3 regions of the Alteromonas sp. 4NS20-0143 genome follow, and region 1 is predicted to be linked to each of the others. Evidence: predicted binding sites of a transcription regulator. Region 1 holds the regulator's gene; each other region holds the start of a gene.
The links. The regulator LexA, encoded in region 1, represses DNA repair genes until DNA is damaged. The targets are predictions, from matches to a motif close to TACTGTATNNNNATACAGTA.

Region 1 (2,260 bases):
TCAAACCGTACTCCCCGAGTTAATTGAGCTATCAGACAGTCAGTTTGCTTTTATTGCACAAATGCAGGATAAAGACAGTGAGCCAAAACTCTTTATTCATGCCATTTCAGACATTGTGTGGGACAGTTCTAGCTTTACGCAATACGCAGAGTATAAAAAGCGAAACCTGTACTTCACAAGTTTTGATAATTTGTTTGGCAAAGTTATTACAACCGGTGATGTGATTATTAGCAACACCCCCAAAACTCATCCCGCCTCAAGAGGCACCCCTAAAGGCCACCCTCGTATTAACCGCTTCCTTGGGCTTCCTATTAAGATAAAAGATGAAGTTGTGGGTATGATTGGCTTAGCTAACAAGTTTGAATTTTACAAAGCGTCAGATGCAGCGTTTTTCCAGCCGTTTTTAGATGCATTAGCAGGTTTATTTTATGCGGTTGATTTGGAAACCGCACGGGCAGAAGCTGAAGAAAAACTGCGTATGCTTGCGATGACCGACCCCCTTACCGGCTTGTTAAACAGACGAGCTTTCTTAGATGAATGTAATCTCATCTCCCGAACTCACCAGCAAGTTGCCATAGCCATTATCGACATAGATTACTTCAAGAGTGTCAACGATACCTACGGGCACGATGCTGGCGACTATGCATTAAAGGAGGTTGCATCACTCACTCGCTCTTTTTGCAGCGAGCACGGTGTTGTGGCTAGGTTAGGCGGTGAAGAATTCGCCATTGTGTTAGTGAACAAATCCCCTAATGAAGTAAACAGCACCTTTGAGAGTCTTCGGGAGGCTATAAACGCTGCGCAACTTGTTTACAAAGACGATCGAATCAATATTACTATCAGCACGGGGGTTAGCTATACGTCAGACTGCTTCGATATCGATTTTAGTACCTACTTGTCGGTGGCCGATCAGGCTCTGTACGAGGCTAAGTCAAGTGGTAGAAACCGCACCTGCTGGCAGCCTGGTATACTTTAACTTCATATTTGATAGCGATAGTCGCTTTTTTTGTTTGTGACAGCGTGTCTGCGCTTGTCATTTATGTTTAGGTGTATATACTTACAGGAACTGTATAGACAGACAGGTCTTTTATGCGCCCACTCACAGCTCGACAAACTGAAGTTTTAGAACTTATAAAATCAAACATGCAAGAAACGGGAATGCCGCCTACGCGTGCAGAAATAGCCCGTCACCTAGGTTTTAGGTCTGCTAATGCTGCTGAAGAACATCTTAAGGCACTTGCGCGTAAAGGCGTTATTGAAATTTTGCCAGGAACGTCTCGCGGTATCAAACTGACTGTTCCTATTGAAGAAGAAGTGGTTGAAGAGGAAGGATTACCGTTAATTGGTAGAGTCGCCGCTGGTGAACCTATTCTTGCTCAAGAACACGTAGAGTCGCACTATAAAGTGGATCCTGCTCTATTCCAGCCTCACGCAGACTTTTTGCTTCGCGTAAACGGTATGAGTATGAAAGACATTGGTATACTCGATGGCGACTTACTAGCAGTACATCGCACTACCGATGTACATAACGGCCAAGTTGTAGTAGCAAGGGTTGACGAAGACGTGACGGTGAAGCGCTTAGAAAGACGCGGTAGAGAAGTATTACTTCATGCTGAAAACGATGAGTTTTCGCCTATTAAAGTCGACTTGGCAAACGAGCCGTTTGCCATTGAAGGTATTGCCGTTGGCGTTATTCGAAACGCCGACTGGATGTAGCCTTTTATGACGTTATTATGAAAGCGGCTCAATAGCCGCTTTTTTTTGCACTTAAGTTTGTTGATATGCTTAATAAAACCACTATTAGCTAAGACTTTCAGTGCTTATAAATATCATTAATACACTTCTATATCTGATAAAAATCCACGCACGCTTTCTATCTAATATTAGTAAGATATTACATATTATATTGCCTTGACTTTGTGTGAAATTTGTTCAATTTTTCACGGTTAATGATTGATTTTTAGAAACTAAATGTTGTTTTCCGTTACTAGAGAATTAGTGTAGTTTTCACTGCAAATAACCTGACTATCCCCTGATTTACCTCGCTTTACACTGCATCACAAAACCCACTGCTCAAACTGCGTTAGATTAAATTTTAACTGTCTCATTAAATTTTTAACAGAAAAGACTAGACGGAACGCCATTATTGCGCAATTCTTATACAAGCTTTAACAAAATAATAACAATGACTTTGAATTCAATTTACAAATCGATGTATTGAGTTAATCGTTCACAAACCACTTGGTAGAGACTGCGCATA
Region 2 (2,260 bases), on a different contig from region 1:
TGGGCTCATCGACAATTAAAATATCAGGCGTATTGATGAGTGCGCGGGCAATGGCAACGCGTTGCTGTTGACCCACGCTTAGGGTGTCTGCTTTCGCATTTAACAGTTGGTTTGATAGCTGCAAGTCGTTAAGTAGCGTCAATATCCGCTCATCAAGGGCTTTGTCCTTTATATTTGCACCGGCAAAATAGAGCGCGGCCTTAATATTTTGTTTAACAGACAGGTAGGGAATGAGATTAAACTGCTGAAACACAACGCCAATATTGTTAGCGCGAAATCGATCCCGCTGCTTATTAGAAAGTGCAGAAAAAGGCTGTTCCAAGAGTGATATTGTACCGCTGTCAGGTGTAAGTGTGCCGCTTAGCAAGTTTAAAAACGTGCTTTTGCCGCTTCCCGATGGGCCGGAAAGAAACACATGCTCTCCACGGTACAAATGCCACTGCTCTATTTCAATAAAAGGGCGGGCTCTTTCACTATGAGCAGCGTTATGGGAAAAGCTAACGTTATCTATAGCAATGGCAATGTTATAAGAACCGTTTGTCTTTGGGCTTTCTGTTGCACTAACGCCTGCTTTCACGCTAACTCCTAACTACTATCTCAATCTTCATTCTTCTATATTATCGAATAACGAAGTGACTTACATGTCTTAGATGTTCAGCCCTAAACAAGATTATTGAGATAGTAAGTCATAGAAAGCGAGCCCTAGCTTTAGGGCAGCTTAATATAAAGGCAGGAGCAAGCACCGTAGAAAGCACGCGTGCTAACGGCTGTTTGCTAGCCGTTAGCTTTGAGTTTTACCACTTCTGCGCTTTCGTCTTCCAGTACGCTTTCAGCAGACGAGCCCTTAAATATTTTACTGATCTTGTCTTTGTTTTTAGACAGCAAGATGGATAGTTCTTCTAACGCGCTGTCATCAAGACCAATACCCTTCGCTTGGATATATTGCGCTAAGTTATCTGCTGCATCGAGCATCTTGTCGTACTGATCAGCTTCTTTTTTGTCGGTAGTTACCAATTTTTCTACCCCTTTGTGCGTAACAACATACTGTGTGGTAATGGCCATGGTAGGTCCCCTTCTTTTTAAGTTCTCGAAAACTGTACAGTATTTAACTGTATAAATAAACAGTTGATAGGTTAATTCTTCTTCGCTGCATAATATTTAATATTCTCTTTTTAAAATGTACGTTGTGTAGAGCACTCGGGACGTCACAGGTATTTCATAAACATAAATAACACCTTTTATTTTGTAGGGTTCAGTGTCACCATATGAATGGGGACAATGCTAATTCCATGGCGATGCTGCTTTTTCTTCAATGGCCTTTTAAGAAACAAATTGAGAGTAAAAAACAGATTGAGAATAAAGAATAGATTGAGAAACGGAATACTCAAAAATGGAGAAAGCTGCCCGTGAGCATTAAAGTCCCAAAGGATATTAGCGTTATACAAACTATTGATGTTATTCCGCACATTATGGAAATGCTTGCGGATGTAACAGGATTACGATTTATTTGTGTGGCTCGAGTAACCAAACAAGAATGGACTATGTGTTCTGTACTCGACCGTATCGAGTTCAATCTGAACCCAGGTGACAAGCTTGATATACAAACCACCTTCTGTAATTCGGTAAGAATTTCTCAGCAGCCCATTATTATTGAACATGCGTCTGAAGATGACGAGTTTAAGCAAAGCCCGATCCCACAAATGTATGGCTTTGAAAGCTATTTCTCATACCCTATATACGATACTGACGGCAATTTTTTTGGCACTATTTGCGGTTTAGACCCTCGTCCTGCAACGCTTAAAACCGAACTTATTACTAATCAGATATCTTCTTTCGCTGCACTCATCTCTCGCCAAATCAGAATAAGCGAGGCCCTAGAGGATACAAAAGCGGCCCTTTTTGACGAGCAGTCGGCAGCTAAGTTGCGTGAGCAATACATCGCTATTTTAGGGCACGATATTAGAACGCCTCTATCGTCACTAAAAATGGGGATCGACTTTTTATCTGATATTATCCAGGACGATACGGCCAAAAACGTGCTAACACGTATGGATAACAGTGCAAGTAGAATGTCTAGGCTGATATCAGATGTTATGGATTTCACCCATGGCAAAATGGGAAGTCGTATTCCCCTTAACACGCAGTATGTTGACAACCTCAATAGCGTTTTACTGCATACAGTGTCAGAGTTAACGCTGCTGCATGAGCAGTGCAATATACAATGCGATATCAATGTAAAGGGTAAGGTGCATTGCGACCC
Region 3 (2,260 bases), on a different contig from region 1:
ACTTGGTGAATGAATATCTTGAGCACATGGCAACTGAAGTTAGCTCGTGATAGCAGACCTAGGAGATTTAGTATGGAAGCTATTGGTATAGAGGTGTTGAGCATAGGAGTGCTGAGTATGGATGGAATAGGTGCAGAGCAGCTGCAGTTACAACAGCTAGCCCTGATAGCCGGGCTTTTGGTAGCCCACGTGTTGGGAGACTTCTATTTTCAGCCTGCCGGCTGGGTAAAAAGTCGCAATACTAAACATCTGCTGTCTCCGGCATTGTACTTACATGCTTTACTCCACGGCGTGCTGGCATTTTTTGCTTTATTGATTTTATCTTTATTTGCCACGCTTGCGACAAAAGAGACTGGCGCTGCATCAAGTGAAACGGCAATAGAGCTTATACCACTATTTTTAGTGGCTATTGGCGTAATGGTGACTCATTTCATTATTGACGCAGTTAAGTCTTACGCTAGCCCAACCACCTTTGCTTTTGTTATCGATCAAGCTGCGCATATTACTGTTGCTATCATCTTGTGGGCGCTGTTAACACAACAGTTCATGCCATTACTGCAGCATATTTACGCCATAAACTATCACCATTTGGTACTGCTGCTCGCTTATTTAATTATTTTAAGTCCTACTTCTATTTTTATAAAACAGCTGCTTTCGCCATGGACCAAAGAGCTTGATGAGCTGACCAACCCTAAACGCACCAGCGAATTAGTGCAGCTTCCCGTGCAGCGCACCTTAGCCATGGCGGGTCAGCGTATTGGGTATTTAGAGCGACTACTTATTCTTACTTTTGTGCTGTTGAACCAATTTGCTGCAATTGGCTTTTTAATTGCGGCAAAGTCCATCTTTAGGTTCGGCGATTTAACAAAGAGTGAAGACAAAAAGCTTACTGAGTACGTGTTGTTAGGTACGCTGACCAGTGTGGTTATTACAATCGCGACGGGCCTTGTAGCAAAATGGTGTATGGGCAAGCTGTGACCTTATATGCTTCAAAACTATGCTTCAAAACTAGGCGATTAAACCAAGCTTCTAAACTAATGCGACTAAACTAGGCTACTAAAACGCTGCCTGATAGAAATAACTGGATATAATGACAGTGGTTATTTATTATGGCGATAGACATAATGAAGCACTTTTAAACGTGTTTTCATGTGAGTAGTTACAGGTAGTTGAATGCAGTCACATATAGCTACAGAAAAAGTTTCAATTGTAGATTCGCACGCAGCTTTTATAAAACGTTTTCGCATGTAGTCAAACATGCACCATCCACTCAAGATAATATGCTAAATAGAGCCGATGAAGTTATACATTGCCGAGAAGCCTAGCCTAGGAAGAGCCATTGCAGAGGCCTTACCTAAACCTCAAAAAAAGCATCAAGGTTATATCGAAACAGCTAGTGGCGATGTAGTTACGTGGTGTGTGGGCCATATTCTCGAGCAAGCAGACCCCGATAGTTACGATGAAAAGTTTAAGAAATGGCAGTTAGAACACCTACCTATTATCCCTAATCAGTGGCAACTAAAACCAAAATATAAAACAAAAAGCCAGTTAGCGATTATTCGTAAATTTGTGAAGCAGTGTAGCCAAATTATTCATGCTGGCGACCCAGACAGGGAAGGGCAACTTCTGGTTGATGAGGTTATCGATTATCTCAACGTAACTCCGCAAAAGCGCGACAGTATGCAGCGCTTACTTATCAGCGATTTAAACTTACCCGCGGTAAAGCGCTCATTAAACCAGCTGCAACCTAATAAGCATTTTATTCCTCTTTCGGTATCAGCATTGGCAAGAAGCCGCGCCGACTGGTTATACGGTATTAACCTAACGCGAGCCTATACCATTCAGGGTGGTAAAGTTGGTTATCAAGGGGTGCTTTCTGTAGGGCGAGTGCAAACGCCCATATTGGGGCTGGTGGTGAATAGAGATAAGGAAATTAACAATTTCGTATCGAAGCCTTTTTACGAGGTGTTAGCTCACATAAACACGCCTTCACAGCAACAGTTTACCGCAAAGTGGCAGCCGAGCGAGGCGTGTCAGTCTTATATGGATGATGAGGGGAGAGTTCTTTCAAAAGGGCTAGCTGAAAATGTGGTAGGAAGGATATCGAATCAACCTGCAACCATTGATGATATTAAAAAGCAGCAGAAAAAGCTGAACGCCCCTTTACCTTACAACCTTTCAACGCTGCAAATTGATGCGGCTAAGCAATTTGGTATGAACGCCAAGCTGGTGCTTGATGTGTGTCAGTCTCTTTATGAAA

Region 2: a site for LexA is predicted at 1,108-1,127, ahead of AC27HD_RS13390 (YebG family protein). Genes of this name have one in related genera too.
Region 3: a site for LexA is predicted at 1,080-1,099, ahead of AC27HD_RS12580 (DNA topoisomerase III). Genes of this name have one in related genera too.

Annotation. Positions count from the first base shown of each region.
Region 1 covers NZ_BAAJLR010000009.1:53,452-55,711, reverse strand. The annotation lists gene AC27HD_RS16090 (sensor domain-containing diguanylate cyclase) at 1-976, shown strand, start outside; gene lexA (transcriptional repressor LexA) at 1,090-1,716, shown strand.
Region 2 covers NZ_BAAJLR010000006.1:94,547-96,806, reverse strand. The annotation lists gene AC27HD_RS13395 (ABC transporter ATP-binding protein) at 1-577, opposite strand, end outside; gene AC27HD_RS13390 (YebG family protein) at 775-1,062, opposite strand; gene AC27HD_RS13385 (GAF domain-containing sensor histidine kinase) at 1,407-2,260, shown strand, end outside.
Region 3 covers NZ_BAAJLR010000005.1:213,544-215,803, forward strand. The annotation lists gene AC27HD_RS12570 (hypothetical protein) at 1-50, shown strand, start outside; gene AC27HD_RS12575 (DUF3307 domain-containing protein) at 73-978, shown strand; gene AC27HD_RS12580 (DNA topoisomerase III) at 1,297-2,260, shown strand, end outside.